DNA from 4 places in the Lysinibacillus sp. BSL11 genome. Region 4 is predicted to be linked to each of the others. Evidence: riboswitches for the same ligand, from Rfam matches in the RefSeq annotation. Region 4 holds a riboswitch; each other region holds the start of a gene.
The links. A riboswitch is a leader RNA that binds a small molecule or an ion and turns the genes downstream of it on or off. The one in region 4 is predicted to bind thiamine pyrophosphate.
Positions count from the first base shown of each region.

Region 1 (5,893 bases), on a different contig from region 4:
TATTTTAGAACCAACTGAGGCTTCTTTAGTAGATACTAAAAAACGTTTTATCCCTTATTTAAGTAAGAACGGAAATGATATCACGACTGCTCTAATCGAAGGTATTGATGATAAGAGTGTTTCTGAATGGTATTGGGTACCAAAAGAAGAGAGACGTGCAGTTTTGACAGAGCCTTATGATTATAATGTAAACGGACAATCCGTATTAATGACAACGATTTCGGTGCCATTAATCAATGCCTCCGGAACATTTTTCGGTGTATTGACAGCCGATGTATCAATAGATTTTTTAAATGATTTAACAAAATCGAATGCCCCAGAAGGCGGTTATGCGGCAATTATTACGAATAAAGGTGTGCTAACAGCTAACAGTTTTGGTGAAGAGCTAGTTGGGCGCAATATGCAAGAGGATCCTACTTGGACAAGTATTAGTAAGACAATGGAAAATGGTGAGCTAACAAGTATGTATGTTGACTCTAATCAACTGAAGGAAAAGGCATATAATGTCTTTGCTCCAATGATTTTAGAGGGTATTGACGAAACATGGACTGTTCAAGTCGTGTTAGCTGAATCAAAGATTCTAGAAACATATAATCATGTATTTGTATTTACGATTATTGCTTCTATTATTATGGTGGTTTTGATGACCGCTGCAAGTGTGTTATTCATCTATAAACAACTAAAGCCACTTAAATTTTTACGTGCATCGATTGAAACTGCAGCCGAAGGGGATTTAACACAAAAGGTAGAAGAGCAATATATTAAGCCTGATGAAATTGGTGCAGTGGCTGTGGCCTATAATAATATGTTAGATAAAACCAATAGTGCGATTCAAACTGTACTAAATTCCACGAGGTTATTGAACCAATCTTCTAATCAGGTAAATGAGGCATTTAACGAGGTAGTTGCTTCTAGTCAGGAGGTTTCTGTAGCTATCAACGAGATTGCACAAGGAGCTTCGAAGCAGTCAGAGGATACAGAAGAAACAAATTATCGAATGATGGATTTATCAGATCAGATTGATGCCATTACGGCTCTTTCTAATGAAATGGATGAGCTATCTCATAAAACAGGTGTAACAACGGAAAAAGGATTGCATGAAGTTGAAAGTTTAAGAGTACGTAATATGGAGACAAATGAAATGAATGGGCGTATCCAGCAACAAATGGAATCATTAGCTTCTAATATTGCCAATATTAATCAGATTATTGCTTCGATCCAAAGCATTACCGAGCAGACTAATCTGCTAGCTTTAAATGCAAGTATTGAGGCTGCACGTGCTGGTGAGCATGGTAAAGGATTTGCTGTAGTTGCAGAGGAAGTTAGAAAGCTAGCAGAACAATCTAAAAATGAAACAGAAATTATTAAGAGTACAGTAGAAAGCATTCTTGAAAATTCTCAGCAAACGGTTGCTGTTATTGCATCTAATGCAGATTTAATGCAATCTCAAAATGAGTCAGTACAAAGCACGCAACTAGCGTTTAAAGATAGCAGTGACTTGTCAGGTTCAATTGCCAATTCTATTAGTGAATTAATGAATAAACTATCTAGCATGTTAGAGCATAAAAATCAGGCAATCATGGCTATCCAAAGTATTTCGGCTATTTCAGAGCAAACAGCAGCCTCTGCGGAACAAGTAAGTGCTTCTGCAATGGATCAACAAGCAGAATTACAAAAAGTAGCAGAGTCTATTCAAAATATGAACGATATTTCAAACGAGCTACAAGAAGTTGTAAATCGATTTAAGCTTGTTTAAAAGCAAAGGCTGCCTTCAATATAGAGGCAGCCTTCTTTGATTGTGAAAGTCAGAGAAATTGACCTAGAAGGAATTCAACACTACTATTAACACTGGAAGGGGGACATTGATATGATGTATCTCGGAATGATTTTCTTTCAAATTGTTGTTCCTATTTTAGTGTTACTTGTAATAGGCGCTATCCTACAAAAGAAATTTCGCTTTAATTTAAAAGCATTGTCTCAGCTTATTACATATTGCTTTATGCCGGCAGCTGTTTTTGTAAATTTATATGAAACACATGTGGAGTTATCGGTACTGGGAGAGGTCGGATTATTTATTATACTCTTTATCGGTAGTCAAATGTTACTCAGTCATTTTATGGCAAAAGGGCTAGGTTTAGCTAGAACAGAGGCAGCTGTCTTTAAAAATAGTGTGGTGCTTATTAACTCTGGCAATTACGGTATTCCAGTTGCTCAAATGATATTTGCCACGCAACCTATTGGAGTAGCCATTCAGGTCATGCTCGTAATCTTTCAAAATATGACTACGTATACATATGGATTATACAATTTAATTTCTTCTACAAAGTCGGGTATGACAATCATCAAGGATTTCTTTAAAATGCCTATTATTCATGCGCTGATTATAGGTGCCGCTATGAACTATTTTGGTATCGGTATTCCACAGTTTATCAAAATACCAGTAGAACATGTGGCAGATGGATTTATTGCTGTGGCCTTAATTACTTTAGGTGCGCAATTATCACAACTAGAGATGAAATCAATGTTTAATAAAACCGTCTTTATCAGCTGTTTTACGCGATTAATTATTGGACCATCTGTTGCATTAGCCATTATTTATATATTGGGATTAGATGGAGTCGTCGCACAATCACTGTTTATAGCTAGTGCCTTTCCAACATCCCGTAATAGTTCTAGTCTAGCATTGGAATATGATGTAGAATCAGCAACAGCCGCGCAAGCTGTTTTATTTTCAACCATTGTAAGCTGTATAACTGTAACCATTGTGATCTATTTTGCGGAAGTATTATTTACCTAGTAAGATAAAAAATAACTTCCATCTCTTAGTATTATCTGCTACACTAGCATCAAACTAAATAGTATTAACTAGGGGAGTCTGATGAGTCAGGCTGAGAGGGAAACGCTACGAAGTTTCTTGACCCTTTGGACCTGATCTGGCTCATACCAGCGTGGGAAAGTTAAGAAGCTATTGCAGAGTATGCAATCAATAGACCTTTACATTCGTGGCCGGATCCAAATAATTATTTTGGATTCGGCCTTTATTTTTTGGATTGTTGGGGTGAGCTAGAATCGGTCCTTATATCAAAATAAATTTAAGGGAGAGAAGTAGCTCATGTCAGCAATTAGTGAAAAGAATATTACCATTATGTCTAGCTTTGAAGGAAGCAAAAAAGTATATGTGGAAGGATCACGCCCAGATATTCTAGTACCTATGCGAGAAATTGCATTAAGTCCGACAACAGGCAGTTTTGGAAATGAAGAAAATGCTCCTATTCGAGTATATGATACGAGTGGGCCCTATACAGATCCAGCCTACCAAGTAGATATTACGAAAGGTTTACCTGCCTTACGAAATGCATGGATTCAAGAGCGAGGGGATGTAGAAGCATATGAGGGACGCTCCATCAAACCGGAGGATAATGGCTTTCGTCATGTTGATGACCCGCGTATTCAAGAAAATGTCTTCCCTGAGTTGACGAGAAAGCCTTTGCGTGCTAAAAAAGGTAAAAATGTGACACAGCTTCACTATGCACGAAGGGGGATTATAACGCCTGAAATGGAGTTTGTAGCGATTCGTGAAAATATGAATCCTGAATTTGTACGTTCAGAAATTGCAGCTGGACGAGCTATAATGCCTTCTAATATTAATCACCCTGAGGCAGAGCCAATGATTATTGGGCGTAATTTTCATGTAAAGATCAATGCGAATATCGGGAATTCTGCTGTATCTTCTTCCATTGCGGAAGAAGTTGAGAAAATGACCTGGGCAACTCGATGGGGCGCAGATAATATTATGGATCTATCGACTGGTAAACATATTCATACAACTAGAGAATGGATTATTCGAAATGCTGCAGTGCCAGTGGGAACAGTGCCAATTTATCAGGCTTTAGAAAAGGTAAATGGTGTAGCAGAGGATTTAACGTGGGAGGTTTATCGTGATACTCTCATTGAACAAGCTGAGCAGGGTGTGGATTACTTCACCATTCATGCAGGTGTCCTTTTACGCTATGTACCACTAACAGCAAATCGTGTGACAGGTATTGTATCTCGAGGGGGCTCTATCATGGCACAGTGGTGTTTATATCATCATCAAGAGAATTTCCTGTATACACACTTTGAGGAAATCTGTGAAATTATGAAAGCTTATGATGTGGCTTTTTCCTTAGGTGATGGTTTACGCCCAGGCTCAATTGCAGATGCCAATGATGAGGCGCAATTTGCAGAGCTTGAAACACTAGGCGAGCTAACACAAATTGCTTGGCAGCATGATGTTCAGGTGATGGTTGAAGGACCAGGTCATGTACCAATGCATCTGATTAAAGAAAACATGGACAAGCAATTAGAGGTTTGTAAGGAAGCGCCCTTCTATACATTAGGACCACTCACAACAGATATTGCTCCAGGTTATGACCACATTACATCAGCCATTGGGGCAGCCATGATTGGTTGGTTTGGTACAGCGATGCTTTGTTATGTGACACCAAAAGAGCATCTTGGTTTACCAAATCGCGAGGACGTTCGTGTGGGCGTTATCACTTATAAAATTGCTGCACATGCTGCTGATTTAGCAAAAGGTCATCCAGGTGCACAACAACGAGACGATGCACTGTCTAAAGCCCGCTTTGAGTTCCGTTGGCGTGATCAATTTAATCTGTCCCTAGATCCAGAGCGTGCAGTGGAATATCATGATGAGACACTGCCAGCAGAGGGAGCAAAAACAGCACACTTTTGTTCTATGTGCGGGCCGAAATTCTGTAGCATGAGAATTTCACAGGACATTCGTAATTATGCGAAAGATAAGGATTTGAATACGACTGAAGCGATCCATCAAGGTATGAAGGAAAAGGCAGAGGAGTTTAAAAAAGCAGGCAGTCGAATTTACCAATAATGAAAGAAAAGGCTTATGTCAAAAAATAGACATAGGCCTTTTTTTAATCAAAAAACTCCATGTGAATAGTGGATTCACATGGAGTAAAAGTTGGATTTGGATATCAATAATAAAGTGGAATATTAAACGTTTGTTGGTTGTTTTACATATGGATTTGTAAGGTCCATACCTTCTAATGAAAGACCCATCGCTTTTGCGACACCTTCACCATACGCTGGGTCAGCTAGATAGCAGTGAAGAATGTGACGGCGTTTGATGAATTCTTTAACAGAAGCCATATCATTCGCTGTATTTTCAAATAGACGTTGTTGCTCTTCCACCGTCAATAGACGGAATAGCTTACCTGGTTGCTCAAAGTAATTATTATCGTCTTCACGGAAGTCATGAATACCTGCATGACCATCAATGCGTAATTCAGGCTCTTTATGGTCTAAATTATGCTCCCACTCGCCATAGCTATTTGGTTCATAGCTTAATGTCGAACCGAGATTGCCATCAAAGCGCATTGCTCCATCGCGGTGGAAAGTACGGAATGGACATTTTGGTGCGTTGACAGGAAGCATATAGTGATTTACACCAAGACGATAGCGTTGTGCATCCGCATATGCAAAGATACGACCTTGTAACATTTTATCTGGTGAGAAGCTGATACCAGGAACAATGTTAGAAGGTGCAAATGCAGCTTGTTCAACTTCTGCAAAGTAGTTGTCTGGATTTTTGTTTAACTCGAACTCACCTACAGGAATTAATGGGAAGTCTTTTTTATACCATACCTTTGTTAAATCAAATGGGTTGTATGGTAGCTCACGAGCTTGTTCCTCTGTCATTACCTGAATGTACATTTTCCATTTAGGGAAATCGCCTTTTTCAATTGCTTCATATAAATCACGTTGTGAAGATTCACGGTCTTGACCAATAATCTCATTCGCCTCGGCACCAGTTAAGTTCTTAATGCCTTGCTCTGTACGGAAGTGGAATTTAACCCAAACACGTTCATTATTA
Region 1 covers NZ_JAVGCX010000019.1:63,622-69,514, forward strand. Annotated here, with positions in the region: gene RCJ95_RS20235 (methyl-accepting chemotaxis protein) at 1-1,756, shown strand, start outside; gene RCJ95_RS20240 (AEC family transporter) at 1,868-2,797, shown strand; TPP riboswitch at 2,858-2,972, shown strand; gene thiC (phosphomethylpyrimidine synthase ThiC) at 3,113-4,891, shown strand; gene RCJ95_RS20250 (catalase) at 5,014-5,893, opposite strand, start outside.
Region 1: another riboswitch for thiamine pyrophosphate. It lies ahead of thiC (phosphomethylpyrimidine synthase ThiC); the one in region 4 lies ahead of thiT (energy-coupled thiamine transporter ThiT).

Region 2 (5,893 bases), on a different contig from region 4:
GACAGCCTCGTAAGTATCTTGCTTACGAGGTTTTACTTTTTCTTCCCTTTTCGCTACTATAGAATTAAAAATGAATTGGAGGCGATGCTCATGTCACAATCTAAAGCTAAAAAGAAGCGGATGCACATTAAACGCACCGTTGGTAAAGATGTTGAAAAAAATCGACAATCTATCTCTTTTAGTACACATGAACGTCTAACGAAAACAAAAAACGAAAAATTAGCGCATGATTATACGAAATATAAAAAGCAGTATAAGGACGAATAACTCGTACCTATACTGCTTTGTCCTATTAAAGCCGATAAAATGTTTTCGTGTTTTGCGTAATAATTTTGGCCGCTTCCCGTGTTGATAGCCCTTTGATGGAGGCAATCACCTCAATCGTTGAGTGCATCATCCAGGGAGATGTACGCTTCTTCGTAAACGGTCCCTCAAACGGCCAAGGACCATCCGTTTCTACCATCATCAAATCAATCGGATACGCATCAATTAGCTGTTGAATTTCCTCTTCATACAAGCAATCTGGAGTTATGGAAATAAAATAACCACGCTCTATCATGCGCTTCACAATAGCTTCATCCCCTTTAAACCAATGAAAATGGGCTTCGTGAAGCTGATGCTTTTCCAGCAAATCACACACAACATGGGCGTCCTCATATACTGCGTGTAACACAATTGGCATGTTCAGTTCCTTCGCCAATACAACAAAACGCTCTAATAACGCCACATAGGGACGTTCATCAATCCCTTGCTCTTGTCTTAAATAATAAGGTAGACCCACCTCACCAATAGCAACCATGTCATCCTGATGCGAACGAATCCAATCGAATAATGCTGCCTCATCATTTGGACTTAGTAAAGGCTGTTCAGGATGAAAGCCAAAAGCAGCCTTTACTTGCTGATAGCTATTCGATAAACGCAACGTTCTTTCACAAGAGGAAAGTTGCATACTAACCGCAATTACAGCTTTCACCTCTTCTAATAAGGAGGGAATTTCCTCATCGGTGTACTGATCCAAATGAATATGCGCATCAATCAACATACATATCACCCTTTTCCTCCTGTAAATACATAAATAATTGTTGCTTTAACGCTGTGAATGCTGCAGAATGTCGAATTTCCTCTTTCCGAGGTCTCTCAAATGGCACGATGATTTCCTTTTTAACGGTTGCTGGACGTTTGGTTAAAACAAGTATGCGATCTGCTAAAAAGAGAGCTTCCTCAATACTATGTGTAACAAATAGAATGGATTTGCGATACTCTTCCCAGATAGATAAAAGCCATGCTTGCATTTCCAGTCGAGTAAATTCATCCAACGCAGAAAATGGTTCGTCTAAGCATAAAATCGGCTTTTCACTGACCATTGCTCGAATAAAGGACACACGCTGCTGCATACCTCCAGACAGTTCGTTCGGGTAGGCATGGATAAAGGAGGCAAGACCAACCTTTTCTAACCATTCCTTGGCACGTTCAACATTCGGTTTATGCTGTAATTCCTCTACAAGCGTGACATTTTCTACTATTGTGCGCCAGGGTAATAGACATGGCTGCTGTGGCATATAGCCAATCGTTCCTTTTTTTCGTTGGATATCCTCTCCATTTAGTAAAATGGCTCCTTGATCAATTGGCGAAACACCACCAATTAATTGAAAAAGTGTGCTCTTACCACTGCCTGAAGGACCAACAATGGCCACAAACTCGCCATCCTTTACGTCAAAAGAAAGTTGATCAAGTACTTTTAGTGCATCGAAGGATTTAGCGATGTTTTGAATGCTGAGCATGATAGCCTCTTCCCTTCACCATAAATTTTTCAATTAAACGAATACCGCTAAACAATAGTAAGCTCAAGAGAACAATCGCAAAAATTGCCACAAATACGCGATCTGTACGGAAGGAGGACTGGGCTAGGGTCATGTAAACACCAATACCCTTTTTTGCACCAAGCCACTCCGCAATCACAGCCCCCATCACACTATATGTAGCCGCAATTTTAATGCCTGAAAAAATCGCAGGATAGGCATAAGGCCATTCCAGCTTCCAAAAGGTTTGTGCCTTTGTAGCACCAACCATGGCAAAATAATGCTTTAATGCTAGAGCTGTTTGTCTAAATCCATCCATCGCTGCAATGACAATCGGGAAAAAGCACACAAGACAGATAATGATAAGCTTCGGTAATAAGCCAAAGCCAAACCAAATAATAAGTAGCGGTGCCAAGACTAGAATAGGAACATTCTGCGACATAATAAGAATTGGATAAAACAGTTCTCGAATAAAATTAAATCGATGCAACACTACTGCCACCGTTAGCCCACAAGCGATGCCAATGGCCAAACCTAGTAGAGCTAGCTGTACCGTAGCAAATGCATGTGGTAGAAAGGTTTGATACGAACGGATGGACTCCGACAAAATACTACTGGGTGCGGGTAATAACCAATGAGGAACTTCAGCGAACCGCACGATTAGTTCCCATATGAATAAGAGGAAGGCGATAAAAATTATCGTCCTTCCCTTGTGTAATGCACGTTTCATTACTGATATTTCTCCGTTAATGTATCCATCGTAATACCCGTTGGCTGATATAAAATTTTCACTTGTGTAATGACATTGATGGCACCAAGCTCGATCATCTTCTCATTCATTTTTTCAATGATTTGGAGCAATGTTGAAAGCTCACCCTCCATCGTTGTTTCCAATGGATGAACCTCATATTTCACCCCAGAAGCATCGATCACCGCAATTGCTGCATCTACATACGGTATCACATCTTCATATTTCTCTGTCTTCGGAATGATTTGTACACTGATTAATGAATTTGCCATCTTATTTGGCCTCCTTTTTAGGTAAGAACTCATTAGTAAAGGCTTTTTTCGCATCAAATTCGCCCTCTAGTACTTGATTGCTAGACATCCATTTCGCATAATTTTCCCACACAGAAAGCTTTTGCTCTCCCCATTGCTTGGCATCATCCTGGTATTTATCAGCCAGCCATTCCTGACTTTTATGCACTAACGCTTTATCTAAATCAGGGGCCGCTTCGATTAAAATATCCGCCGCTTCACTTGGGTTTTCAATTGCGTATTCATAGCCCTTCGCTGCCGCTGCCACAAAGGCTTTGACTACATCGGGGTTGTCCTGTATCATTTTTTCATTTGTAGCTAAAACGGGCGTATAATAATCTAATTGATCACTATAATCTGTAAGATATAGCATATTAATCTTTTCCCCACGCAGCTCAGCCTCAATACCAGTCCATGCATAATAAATCCAAGCAAAATCAATGTCTTTTTCCATCATTGTGAAGAAATCTAAATCCCCTGCATTGACAATATCTAGCTTATTAATATCTGCCTTTTCTTTTTGCATTAGTGATTGTAAGACGGCTTGCTCTAATGGCGCACCCCAACCACCATAGGTTTTACCTTCAAAATCCTTTGGCGATGTAATGCCCTTTGAAGCAATAGAAGCAAAGCCAGATGTATTATGCTGTATAATTGCTGCGATTGAGACCAGCGGCACATCCTGTACTCGTGCCTGTGTTATGCCTTCCTGATAGCTCACGCCAAAATCCGCCTTTCCAGAAGCAACAAGCTGATCTGCACCCGCCTCACCAGGCATAATAATATCAACATCTAAGCCCTGTTCCTCAAAATAACCGAGTTTTTTTGCAACATATAGTCCTGTATGATTTGTATTCGGCGTCCAATCCAGTACCACAGACACCTTTTTCAGCTTGTCAGCAGCCTGCTTATCCTCCTTGTCACTACAGCCTGCTAATGTTAATAGTGCTACCATTAGAATAAATAACCATTTCTTCATGTGAAAGCCTCCCAGTTTGTAATATGAAAGTGTTCATGAATGAATGTTGTCACCAGAAGAAAGCGTATACAATGTTGGCAAGCTGTTGCTTGAAAACATAAAAAAACGCCTAGGATTCCTCCCAGACGTATTGCAATCAATCTTCAAAACTTTGCTTTTTTGAATAGATGTTCCCTACGCTGGTACGAGCCAAATCAGGTTCAAAGGGTCAGCGTCTATCGGACACAATCTCAGCTAGCAATTACTAGCCCCCCTACATTCTTTCGCTATGAACTTTTCGATGATTATTATACCCATAGTTTCACTTAAATGACAAGGTGCTATTTTTGAAATGAGCTTAAAGCCCAGCACTCCTAAGAGACTGGGCATTCTTTTAGCTTGGTTTCTGTTCTTTTTTGGCTGTGACAACATGAGAGATTGCCCCATCTGTTGCAATATCCACTTTAAATGAACCGTTGGAATGGCGATCCGCACGAGACAATGCTTGCACGTCAATCACCTCTTGAACACCTTTTTCAGTTTCAATCACAACCTGCTCCCCGTCTGTTGCTTGAACAACTGCCACAATTCGGTGAGGGTTTGCTTTTAACTCTGTTAATACTTTTAGTCCACGTTTTGCACGACCTGCTACTTCAACTTCAGCGACATTCATTTTCTTCACGGCCCCACGCTGTGTCACAATCACTACATATTGGGTAACATCAGGCTGTAATACATTGACGCCAACTAAGGCTTCTCCATCTTTTAGTGTGATCCCTTTCACACCGCCTGTTTTCACACCTGTCACAGGTAGTTCCTCCATTGGGAAACGAATTGCATAGGCTGTATCCGTTGTGAGCATCAGCTCCACGTCATCTGTTACAAACGATGCATAGATCATCGCATCACCAGCCTTGACGTTCATCGTTTTAATAGGCTTTGAATAACGTGTCACTGCATAGTCTACGAGTGGTGAGCGCTTAATTTGACCATCTTTTGTGGCTGTGAAGACATACGTATTTGGCTGTTCAAATGTTTCGAAGCCATAAACCGCAATAATCGATTCATCTTCCCCTGTTGGGACAATACTTGAAATATGCTGACCGAGATCCTTCCAACGTATATCAGGCAGCTCATGAACAGGCTGATAAATATAATTGCCTCGATTTGTGAACAGCAATAGATGGTGCTGTGTATTTAAGTTTGCTTCATACAATAAATAATCTGAATCCTTCATGGCAAAATCTTGCCCATTTGAAGCGGCATGAGAACGTGTGGATGTGCGTTTAATATAACCATCCTTCGTTACTGTTACGACAACCTCCTCACTTGGCACAAGGACATCCAATGTAATTTTAATTTCTTCAATTTCTTGCTCAATCTTCGAGCGGCGAGGCTCTGTAAAGCGTTTCTTAATATCAAGCAGCTCTTGTTTAATAACACGCACAAGCTTAGCCTCACTTTGTAGAATCCCCTCTAGCTTCGCAATTAACTTATCTAACTCGTCCTGTTCCTGACGAAGCTCTGTAATATCCGTATTCGTTAAACGGTATAATTGCAGGCTTACAATGGCCTCTGCCTGTACTTCTGTAAAATCAAACTTCTCTTGTAAATTAAGCTTTGCATCCTTCTTATCATTAGAAGAACGAATTGTCGCAATGACTTCATCTAAAATCGAAAGAGCTTTAATTAATCCATCTACAATATGAGAACGGTCCTTTGCCTTTTGCAAATCATAAATGGAGCGGTTTGTTACCACTTCTTTTTGATGGGCAATATACGCATCTAGCAATAATGGCAATGTCATCATCGTTGGACGACGATTATGAATGGCAATCATATTAAAATTATAAGCTACCTGTAAATCCGTTGTTTTAAACAAGTACTGTAAAATTCCTTGTCCTGGTACATCCTTTTTCAGCTCAATTACCACTCGTAAGCCTGTACGGTCTGATTCATCACGAATTTCCGCAATGCCTTCTAGTCGTTTATCTACACGTTGCTCATCAATTTTTTTTACAAGATTCGCTTTATTTACATCATATGGTAACTCAGTGATAACAATTTGCTCTTTACCACCCTTGATTGGTTCAACAAC
Region 2 covers NZ_JAVGCX010000007.1:13,725-19,617, forward strand. Annotated here, with positions in the region: gene RCJ95_RS09480 (hypothetical protein) at 91-267, shown strand; gene RCJ95_RS09485 (TatD family hydrolase) at 293-1,042, opposite strand; gene RCJ95_RS09490 (ABC transporter ATP-binding protein) at 1,032-1,781, opposite strand; gene RCJ95_RS09495 (ABC transporter permease) at 1,756-2,529, opposite strand; gene RCJ95_RS09500 (thiamine-binding protein) at 2,529-2,819, opposite strand; gene RCJ95_RS09505 (ABC transporter substrate-binding protein) at 2,821-3,816, opposite strand; TPP riboswitch at 3,971-4,081, opposite strand; gene parC (DNA topoisomerase IV subunit A) at 4,190-5,893, opposite strand, start outside.
Region 2: another riboswitch for thiamine pyrophosphate. It lies ahead of RCJ95_RS09505 (ABC transporter substrate-binding protein); the one in region 4 lies ahead of thiT (energy-coupled thiamine transporter ThiT).

Region 3 (5,893 bases), on a different contig from region 4:
CAGCAGTTTTTAAAGCATAGTTTTTTTCATTTACTGATTCTCCTGAGGTATTTATATAGAACCCATTTTCCATAGAGGGTGAACCTTGCATAACAATTTCATTGTTTGTCATTGTGCTCCCCCCTTAGTATTCCCCATATAGATACATCATTTTCGGTGCGCTATAGTCCGTCATGATTTTCATTAGCATTTTTTCTTCGGCAGAGGGACCGAACATGGAGCCAATTTTCATACCTACGTATGATTGCCAGCCACCCATATCGTATGAATACTCAAATAAAGCCGCATCTTCAAGTCCATAATCTTCACGAAGAGCTGCAATGGCCGCTTCTTCATCACCAATTTCATCAATTAACCCTGCTTCAAGCGCTTTTGTACCACCAAGAATACGACCATCTGCAACCTTCTTCACTTCTGCTTCAGACATATTACGTCCTTGCTCTACAATATCTACAAATTCTTCGTACGTTTCATTAATCATATCTTGCATCATTGCACGTTCCTCAGCTGTCACTTCACGCATTGGACTTAGCATATCTTTATGCTCTCCAGATTTAAACGTCTCAAATTTGACCCCTACTTTTTCAGCAAGCTCTTGATAGTTAATAGATTGCATGATAACACCAATAGAACCTGTGATTGTATCACGATGGGCAAATATTTTATCTGCTGGTGCCGAAATATAATAACCACCTGAAGCTGCCATAGAATCCATCGATACATAAATTGGAATTTGTCGTTCTTCTTTAATTTTTAGTAGCTTTTTATAGATATCTGCAGATTCCTTTACACCACCACCTGGTGAATTAACGCTTAAAACAACACCCTGTATGGACTCATCATATAAAATATTATCCAATTGTTCTAAGAAAAATTGATGATCATAGGCAACTGGTTGCCACAATGTACTTGAGCCGATATCTTGAATCGTTCCATCTACCTTTAAATAAGCAATTCGCTTATCAAAATTTTCCCCTTCAATGACATTTTCATATACATCTAAGCTATTACCTGCCATTAAGCTATCAAAATTACCTAGGAAATCTGCTTTAAATAGCGCAAAAATGGTATTAATCCCCAACGAAAATAATAAGAGAACACCTGCCACTACTAAAGCAACCCACCTTTTTACATTCATGTCTTTCCGCCTCCTCAACACGTAATACGTATGACTTGCCAATTTGTTTCATTTTTTTGCAATAATTAAACACAAAAAGCTTTAAGCTATGTATTTCCTCATATTACCTTACCTAAAAAAAATAAAAAAATCAAAGTCCATACCTTTGATGAACTTTGATTTTCGACATTATTTCCTAGGAAATGATTATAATTGGAGGTGTTTGACTTCATGTTGTCGTAATTCGACACGTCTAATTTTCCCAGAAGATGTTTTCGGTAGCTCCTCTACAAATTCAATAGCACGTGGATATTTATAAGGAGCGGTTAATGATTTCACATGACTTTGGAGTGTTTGAATAAGCGCTTCATCACCTTTTTCACCATTGCGCAGAACAATAAATGCCTTGACAATATTTCCCCTTACTTTATCAGGGCTCGCAATAACAGCAGCCTCTTTTACGGTTGGATGTTTCATTAAAGCATCCTCTACTTCAAAAGGGCCAATTGTATAGCCTGAGGATATAATAACATCGTCTCCTCTACCATCAAACCAAAAGTAGCCATCTTCATCTTTATAGGCACGATCTCCTGTAATATACCAATCCCCTCGAAATTGTAAATTTGTACGTTCAGGATCATTTAAATATTTTTTAAAGAGGGCTGGTGTTTCACGATGAACAGCAATATCACCAACTTCTCCGATTGTAACGGGTTTGCCCACATCATTAATAATTTCAACAGTGTTGCCAGGAGTAGGTTTTCCCATAGAGCCAACTCTTGCTTCCATCCCTACCATTGTGCCTACTAATAATGTATTTTCCGTTTGTCCATAGCCATCTCGCACTTGTAATTTAAATGTTTCCAAGAATACTCTAATGACCTCACTATTTAATGGCTCACCAGCTGATACAGCTTGGCGAATTGCACTTAAATCATACTCATGTAAATTATCAAGCGCTGCCATAAAACGATATTCAGTTGGTGTACAGCATAGTACATTGATTTTGAATCTCTGAAGCAATGCTAAATAAGAAGATGCTTCAAATTTACCTTTGTAGACAAATGCAGTAGCACCACTGCCTAAAGTAGCCAGAAACGGACTCCATATCCATTTTTGCCAGCCTGGTGCTGCAGTCGCCCAAACAATATCATTTTCTTGTACACCCAACCAATGTGGTGCTGTTGTTCGTAAATGAGCATAGCCCCAACTATGAGTATGCACTGCTGCTTTTGGATTTCCTGTTGTTCCACTTGTATAGGCTAAAAATGCATTGTCTGTGCTTTTTGTTGGGATAGGATTTATGTAGGTTGTAGATTGATTATACATTTTTTCAAGTATGTTCTGCCAAGGTTTATGTGCATTCCCTATGACAAATTGTTGGATGTCTTGTAAATTCCCCACTTTATCGAACTGTTCAATATAGGGTTCAAATGCAATAACCGCTTTAGCATTTGCATGACGAATTCGATACTCAATATCCTTTGTTCTTAACATTTCAGAACTTGGAATAATAGTTAAACCTGCTTTTAATGCAGCAATATACACAATATATGCTTCCACTGAACGGGGTACCATCACTAAAATGACATCACCTTTCTTTAAACCTTGCTTGGTGAATACATGTGCTGCTTGATTCGCTTTTTCCAATAAATGTGCATATGTAATACATTGGATGTCTTGGTTTTCTTCATAAATGATTAAAGCATTTTTGGTTGCATCCTGAGCATATTTTTCAATTTCCTCTACTATGTTATACCATTCTGGTGCAACTAAATCTTGTCTTTTCATGGCAATTGCCCCCTTTTGTTATGACACATTATAAAACTCTTTTTTCAGCATTTTCAATGGTTTGTGTTTAATTTCGGTAAAGTCATGACAACTATCATACTCTCCTATATGGCATCGGTCACATTTTATCTATAGGAAAACTTGCTATTGAATACAAATGAAAAGTATGGTACATTTTGGTCAACTAAAAGCAAGATTGCAGGGGGACTCGCAAGAGTTGAGAAGGTAAAACCTGACCCTTTGAACCTGTTAGTTAATACTGACGTAGGGAGCAATAAACATCTTTTTTCAGATGAAAGGCTCTTTTCGTGCATTTTTACACAAAAAGAGCCTTTTTTGCATGCTTACGTCCATCCCTAAAGGAGGACTACAATGATTTTTCAAACAATTCGTCAACAACAACCACTTATACATTGTATTACCAATTATGTAGTGGCAAATTTTCAAGCAAATGGTTTATTAGCGATAGGTGCTTCACCAGTAATGGCCGATGACTGCCAAGAGGTAGAGGAGATGGTAGCCATTGCTCAAGCATTATTAATTAATATTGGAACACTTAATAATCGCACAAAAAGTGCCATGTTATTAGCAGGTGAAAATGCCAATATACTTGATATTCCTGTTGTTTTAGATCCTGTCGGAGTTGGAGCCACAACTTACCGTAAGGAAACCGTAAAATATTTACTTGAAAACATACAATTTGCCGTTATTCGCTGTAATCTCGGCGAGCTAGCAGCAATAGCTGGTGTAAATTGGCAACAAAAAGGTGTCGATAGTGGTCATGGCACTATCGCTATGGAAGCAGAAGCCGTATCATTGGCTCAACGCTATCAATGCATTGTTATTGTCACAGGAGAACGCGATTTTATAACTGATGGCAAGCATAGTCAATGGATCGCTGGTGGTCATCCACAAATGACGGAAGTAACGGGTACAGGTTGTTTACTTAGTGCAATTTGTGGCGCAGCCTATAGTGTAAGCCATAACCCTTACCAACAATTAATAGAAACACTTACTTACTATAAAAAAGCAGGTGTACTGGCATCAGCATTTACTGCAGACATTGGTGATTTTCAAATAGCCTTACTCAATGCTATACATCGCTTATCAAAGGATGGTGTAGCTTCATGCATATTGTAACAACAATCGCTGGCTCAGATAGTGGTGGTGGCGCGGGTATACAGGCTGATTTAAAAACATTTCAGGAATTAGAAGTGTTTGGTACTTCTGTGATTACTGCTTTAACTGCTCAAAATACTTTGGGTGTAACAGGTGTTTGCCCAATTGACGTTTCCTTTATAAAAAAACAATTCGAGGCCTTGGTAGAAGATTTTCCAATCGCTGCGATTAAAACAGGAATGCTTTATTCCTCAGATATTATCAAAGCAATTGCACACACGATCAGTGAGCTAAACATTCCACTGATTGTTGATCCGGTGATGATTGCAAAAGGTGGGGAAAGCCTATTACAGCAAGAAGCTATCGATGCCTTATGCTCAACTTTACTACCACTTGCTACGGTTGTTACGCCTAATATACCTGAGGCAGAGACACTTACTGGGAAAGCTATACATCATTTTGAAGATATGAAAGAAGTAGCTCAAAGCTTGTTACAGCTAGGTGTACAATGTGTCATCATTAAAGGTGGTCATTTAGCAGATCCACTTTATGCCATTGATTATGTATTTTTTAAAAATGGACGTTCTTTTTCGATGCAGTCTCCTCGAATCCAAACAAAAAATACGCATGGTACTGGATGTACATTTTCCGCAGCACTTACTGCTTTTCTTGGACAAGGATTCACTCTGGAAAATGCCATTATAGAAGCTAAAAAATTTATCCAATTAGCTATTATGTATAATTTATCGATTGGAAATGGTCATGGACCCACTAATCATTTTGCTTATCAACAGCATAAGGAAGCCTGTGAGGTGATTATTCATGAAACGTGAGGATTTGCAGCTTTATTTTATTATGGGTACGAGCAATGTTCCTCCTCAAGAACAACCACTCTATATCCTAGAAAAAGCCTTGCAAGCAGGCATTACAATGTTTCAATTTCGCGAAAAAGGTCCTCATGCGTTAACTGGACTTGCCTATGAACAATTTGCACGCCAATGTCAAAAACTATGTCATCAATATAATGTGCCCTTCATCATTAATGACGATGTTGATCTAGCGATACGACTCGGCGCTGATGGTGTTCATATCGGACAAGATGATTTACCTGTAAGTGTAGCACGTAAAAGAGTTGGGAAAATGATTCTTGGTGTATCTGTCCATTGCGAGGAAGAATTGCAAATAGCTATTAACCATCAAGCTGATTATGTTGGTATCGGTCCAATCTTTCCAACATCCTCTAAAAGCGATGCACAACCACCATGTGGCACAACTTTTTTACAGGAGGCTCATTCACTGCATCCTGAATTACCAATTGTAGCAATCGGTGGAATAAATTTCACAAATGCACATTCTGTATTTCAAACGGGGGTTGATGGTGTTGCTGTTATTTCAGCTATCTGTCAAAGCAAAGATGTTGATCATACAGTAGCTACATTTAGATCTCTAACTCGTATAAATAAATGATCAAATAAACAAACTAAAACCAGTGCCTTTTACGGTCACTGGTTTTAAGTTTATAAATGCTTAATCAGCATTTATTGGTTGTTGTTTGGCATACCTTTTAATTGAGATTCTGCCATTTGTACAAGACGTTTAGTGATTTCACCACCAACGGAACCGTTGGCACGAGCTGAAGCTTCAGCTCCTAATTGAACACCAAATTCTTGTGCAATTTCGTATTTCATTTGATCTAGTGCTTGTTGTACACCAGGTACTGCAAGCTGGTTTGAACTGCGGTTGTTGTTTGAAGCCATGTTTCTCACCTCCTTGTGAATATAGAATGTGCGATATTAGATTTTTAATACAAAAAAATTAGAGGTAAATTGTACCTCTATTGGAATAACAATATCCATACAAAAAAGC
Region 3 covers NZ_JAVGCX010000010.1:71,152-77,044, forward strand. Annotated here, with positions in the region: gene RCJ95_RS13500 (RDD family protein) at 1-112, opposite strand, end outside; gene sppA (signal peptide peptidase SppA) at 125-1,138, opposite strand; gene mbcS (acyl-CoA synthetase MbcS) at 1,325-2,908, opposite strand; TPP riboswitch at 3,099-3,196, shown strand; gene thiM (hydroxyethylthiazole kinase) at 3,281-4,048, shown strand; gene thiD (bifunctional hydroxymethylpyrimidine kinase/phosphomethylpyrimidine kinase) at 4,036-4,860, shown strand; gene thiE (thiamine phosphate synthase) at 4,850-5,494, shown strand; gene RCJ95_RS13530 (alpha/beta-type small acid-soluble spore protein) at 5,566-5,784, opposite strand.
Region 3: another riboswitch for thiamine pyrophosphate. It lies ahead of thiM (hydroxyethylthiazole kinase); the one in region 4 lies ahead of thiT (energy-coupled thiamine transporter ThiT).

Region 4 (5,893 bases):
CAAACATCGCATTTGCTGCATCAATATACTGAGGTGTTTTATCTCGATTGCGCCAATCCTCGGCTGTTAACTTCCAAGATTTGTAAGGGTTTTGTTCACGTTCTTTAAAGCGTTTTAATTGCTCCTCATCTGAAACATGAAGCCAGAACTTAATAATTATGTAATCTCCTGCAGTTAAAATCTTCTCGAAATTATTAATTTCTTCATAAGCACGAGACCATTCATCCTTTGTTGCGAATCCTTCGATGCGTTCTACTAATACGCGACCATACCACGAGCGATCAAAAATAGCGATTTGCCCATGTTGAGGCAATTTTCTCCAAAATCGTTGTAAATAATTGTAGCGTAATTCATGAGCTTGAGGGGCAGAAATAGGATGTACAACATAACCGCGGGGATCGACACGTTCGATTAATCGTTTAATAGCGCCACCTTTACCAGCCGCATCCATTCCTTCGAATACCAAGATCAAGCCAATCTTGTTTTTTAATAAAAATTGTTGTGCATTCAACATTTCATATTGGAGTACTTTTAATTTCTTTTTATACATCTTTTTGTCTAGTTCAACAGTTAGATCTAGATTCTTCAAATTTTGTGTCATGAAACTTCACTCCTTTTATTTGGCTATTCTTATTGTACTAAAGAAATATATGGATGCCTATCAGACATGGTAAATTGTAGGTATTAATAGTAAAACAACACGATACATTGTTGGAAATTTCCGTTATAATAAAAAAAGTGACAGTACTATACTTATTTGTCTTTTCCCTATACAATCTAACACGAAGGGAGAGGAAAACATGCCTCGGTTTATCATGATGACAATCTCTTATCTTGTCTCAATCATCCTAACCTTTTCATCCTTTTTCGTGAACATCAACGGTCAATCTTCGCTAGAAATCGCTAATCGTTTTTCTGTAGTATTTGCACCAGTTAGTGTAAGTCATGTAATTTGGATTATCATTTATTTTTTACTCGGTTATTGGTTAGTTATGAACATGAAAAAGACAACTTTGAAACAGTCTGCGCTTTTTAGTTGCATAAATATATTACAAGCATTAATGATATATGTCTGGCACCATGAGTTATTTATTGTTTCTCTTGGCATTACATTACTCTTAGTCTTGTATTTGTTTATGTTGTATAATACGTACCCTCTTCAGAACAAATCCTTGTTTGGTCGTATTCCTTTCTCTATTTATTTAGCATGGATGACATTTATTTTTATCACAAATACAAGCTTTACGTTAACGGCTTATGGTTGGAACGGCTTTGGTCTTAGTACGCCTCTTTGGGCAGTGATTTTACTTACTTTAGGAGGAGCCATTGCGCTACATATCCGTTTCCATCACTTTGATGTTATGTATCCAAGTGTTTTTATTTGGGCTTATATTGGAATCGCCATACATAATGGTTTTGATGAGCTACTTGTCACTACAGCCGCTTTATTTTTATGCGGTGTTCTCTTTGTTGGCATTTTTTTTATTAAAAAAAATCCTGCCTACCAAAAATAATTTGGTTAGCAGGATTTTTTCATTGCATCCTATTCTTCGTCTAATGACGTTAAGATAATTGGTTTATCTTTTGTTACAATGACTGAATGTTCGATTTGAGCTACAAGTGATTTATCAGGTGTCACGAATGTCCAGCCATCACCTGCTTCTACGATATGCTCTGCATTTGCTGAGATAAATGGCTCAACCGCAAGGACCATACCTTCTTTCATAATAGTAGAATCCCATGCATCGTAATAATTTAAAATATGGTTTGGTTCATCATGTAAAGATTGACCTAAGCCATGACCTGTTAAATTCATAATAACAGTTAACCCATTAGCATTTGCCTCGCGTTCAACAGCTTTACCAATTTGATTTAATTTAGATCCAGCCTTTACTTTTGTCATTGCTCGATCAAAGGCACTTTTAGCAACACGGCAAAGCTTTTCTTTGTCCTCATAGCCATCACCCACAACAAATGAAATACCTGTGTCAGCAAAATAGCCATTTAAAGAACCAGAAACATCAATATTTACGATATCTCCTTCTTGAATAACACGCTTTCCTGGAATACCATGTGCTACTTCTTCATTGACACTAATACATGTATACCCTGGAAAATCATATTCTCCCTTTGGTCCTGAAATAGCGCCAGCCTCTGCAAACATGCGACCAGCAATTTCATCAAGCTCAAGTGTTGTAACTCCTGGCTTTGTTGCAGCTTTCATCGCTTCGCGAATTTCAGCACAAATGCGTCCTATTTTTTTAAAAGCTTCAATCTCTTCTTGCGTTTTTACAATCATGTATAACGTCCCTTTCATCTAATATCTATTCTTTAATATAACATAACTTTTTATGCGTATAACGATAAACGCTTTAAATATTGTATGCTTTCCTACTTTGCAAAGTGCTAAAAGAGCTATTCACGATAAAAAAGCCCCTCCACTCATGTGAAGGGACTTGCATTAAGCTTTTCTTTGCATTAATTGTGGAGCGGCTGTGAATAAAAGAACACCAACGATTGCCGTTAAAATGGTTGCTGGTAGCATATATGTACCATTGTAGATGATGGAATAGATCCATGCATTTTGGTCACCGGCATATTCGGCAAAAAATACAGCACCAGCAATTGTATGTGCTGTGTATCGTAAGAAGCCTGCGAAAACGGTACCTATGATTATATAAAGTGCCATTTTTGTTTTGTTCATATGTTTAGCAGCGTCTAACACTGGTCCACGAACAACCGCCGCTAATCCTACAACTGTAAAAGCAACTCCATAATCCAGGAATCCTTGTAGCCAGTGCACAATCGTAGCACCAAACATGGTTTGCATTACACCTACGAGTAATCCAGTTGTTAGCCCAGCTACTAAGCCCCAGCGAAATGCTATTAACATAATTGGTACCATAACAAGACTAACTGAGCCGCCTTGTGCCCATACTTTAAAGGAAACCTGATCCAGTACGAGACCAATCGCTGCAAAAATCGCAATCTCCACTAGCATTAATAGTCTTTTTTTGTCCATACATATTCTCTCCTTTGTTCCGATGTAGGATACAAGAGCAGGAATAGAAAAGCGCTGATATGTCTCTTTCTGACACCTTTTTTCCTTTAAGGACGAAAAAACGATGTCAGGACAGAGCCTCACATCGTACAAGTGTCGGTTTCTATCCACATCCCTACGCAAGCGTTAACTTACAGGTTCGAAGAGTCAAGGCATTACGTGCCCAGTCTCAGCTGACATCATCAGCTCCCCTTGTGGTCGTTACATCTGAATTTATTTGAACAATCTCATTGTACGCAAAGGATTGAAGGATTACAACCTTCCATACATCATTTTTTTGAAACTTTGCTGTTTTTCATGCGTAAATATTTAAAAAGGAGGTACAACTATGGAGAATCAAAAAATTTTAGCTGCCTTTAGTTATCTTAGTATTTTCTTCGCCCCTTTTATCGTTCCATTAATTGTATATTTTGTGACAAAAGACAGTGATGTAAAAAGCCATTCGATTCGTGCACTTGTCTCTCATTTAATACCTTTTGTTTTTGGCATTCTATTCTTTATTGTCTTTGTTTTTTCCACATTTAGTTTAGATCCAACCTCCAATAACAAGACGGTGATGATTATTTGGTTTGCTTCATTCGCCATCTATGCTCTCGTCTCACTAGGTATTGTGATTTGGAATATAATTCAGGCTGTTCGTGTTATCCGTTAATGTTTTATTTTTAAGTGAAACAGGTAGTAGTAATTGTAAAAGGAGCTGTTTTGGGATGAAAGTATCAAACGTTGTAAAAACTGCCGTCAAGTTAGCACCTATTGTTATTCCTATCGTAAAAAAAGTAATGGCTGCAAAAAAGGGCACAACACCTAATACCACCACTCGAAAAAAATAAAACGAAGGCGTATTCCTATACGCCTTCGTTTTATTTCACTTCAAAATGGGTTTGACTATGGCCATTCAATGTTTTTTCCACGTGTAAAACTGCTGGCATCGCAGATTTCAATTCAGGCACATGAGAAATAACGCCAATCATACGACCAGAATCCTGTAAATCAATTAATGTATCAATTGCTTTATTTAGTGATTCCTCATCGAGTGAGCCAAAGCCCTCATCAATAAACATCGTTTCAATATGAATATTACCTTGGAAGCTTTGAATCACATCTGCCATCCCCAATGCAAGGCTCAATGAAGCATTAAATTTTTCGCCACCTGATAAAGTTTTGACATCTCGTAATTGATCCGTATAAGCATCATAAACATCAAGACCAAGGCCACTTTGCTTCGCATGCTTTTCTAATCTATCTGAACGTCTAAGCTCGAATTGACCGTTTGATAAATGATACAGACGTATATTGGCAGCTTCTGTAATTTGATCTAAGTAGTTAATTTGTATATACCGCTCAAAGGATAGCTTTTTCGAGTTTTGTCCATTTAATAATCCATAGAGCTCCTTTACTCGCCCTGCTTCTTGTTCAAGTAAATGAAGCTCTTTCGCTATTTCTTCCACCCTTTCACTAAAGCCTTGGCATGCTTGTATAAAGCCATTCATCTGTTGCAAACGTTTAAATGCTTCCTCATAGGAAATTCGATGCTGTTCTACTCTTGCTTCAAGCGCCTCTAAATCTTGCTTCTCTTTCCCTTGAAGATAGGTAGCCCCTTCGGTAATCTGGATTTGCAACGTGTGTACTTGTAAAGCATAGTCACTGCATGCTTTTCGAAGTGCATCTAATTGTATGGCACTCCGTTTAGCAGTAGCATAAGCCTCATAGCTTTCGAAACCTAATTCTTGCATATTTGCTGTAAATTGCTGAAGCTTTTCATTCATTTTAAGCTGTAATTCCTCAAAGGACTGTTTGGCAATTTCTACAGTTAGTGTTGCATTGCTAGCTGTTTCCTTTGCTGCATGCAAATTTTCCTGACTCACTTGCCAACTTTTTTGAAGCTCTTCTTTCTGTTTGCTAACTTCATTCAGTTGTTGCTTTAATTGCTGTAAAGTTGGTAAATTAGGAGGCATCTGCTTAAGTTGTTCGTCTACAACCGCTTGTAATTTTGTCCATTCTTTTATCTGCTCTGCTAAATATTGCTCTAGCTTCATATGTTTATTTCGTAGCTGTTCTATTCGCTCATGCTGATGCTTTATTTTCAATCGCACATCAGCTAATTGATGTTGAATAATTTTTAATGCAGCAATCTCTTGTTCCACTTCATGTAAAGTAGCGGTGATCTGTGATTGGTCTTCTTGTTTAATATGCTGTGCCTCAAGTTGTTGCCATGTATCTTGAAGAAGTTGCTGCGCTGATGCTAAAAATGCCTCTTTCTCTAAATACTTACGCTCGTCTGATGATGCCTTCGCTCTTAATGCTTCCACTTGAGCAAGCTCAATAACTTCCAGTTGTTCATTGTGCGCTTTCTGATGTGTCATACTACCACAAACAGGACAGGCTTCTCCTTCCTTCAGCTGTTCTGCTAAAATACTAGCTTGACTCGTCAGCCACCGTTGCTGCAAAAGTTGAAGAGCCTCTTTACTATCTTGATAGAGACTGTCTGAAGCAACTACATCCTGCTTAGCTAACTCTACGGCATATTTATATTTCTCCGCTTGCTTGATTAAAGCAACTTGTTCCCGTAGTTTCGGTAATTGCTCTAAATAGCTTTCATAGGGTTCAACCAGTTTTTCATAGCCTTCTAACGATCGAGAAAAATGCTGGAATTGCTCTTGTTCATTTTCCAAAAGTTTGAGGTTATCATTTACTGCTCGTTTTGCATTTTCAGCATATTGCTCCGCTATTTGCAGCTGCTGTATATTGTTTTCATAGGCTTCAAATTTCGGCAATAGCGCTAGCATATGCATTTCCTGCTGTAAGACTTGCTGTCGTTCAGATTCTTTAGCC
Region 4 covers NZ_JAVGCX010000016.1:79,636-85,528, reverse strand. Annotated here, with positions in the region: gene RCJ95_RS18675 (polyphosphate kinase 2 family protein) at 1-601, opposite strand, end outside; gene RCJ95_RS18670 (hypothetical protein) at 801-1,514, shown strand; gene map (type I methionyl aminopeptidase) at 1,544-2,299, opposite strand; gene thiT (energy-coupled thiamine transporter ThiT) at 2,462-3,022, opposite strand; TPP riboswitch at 3,157-3,264, opposite strand; gene RCJ95_RS18655 (DUF4870 domain-containing protein) at 3,390-3,713, shown strand; gene RCJ95_RS18650 (hypothetical protein) at 3,769-3,891, shown strand; gene RCJ95_RS18645 (AAA family ATPase) at 3,922-5,893, opposite strand, start outside.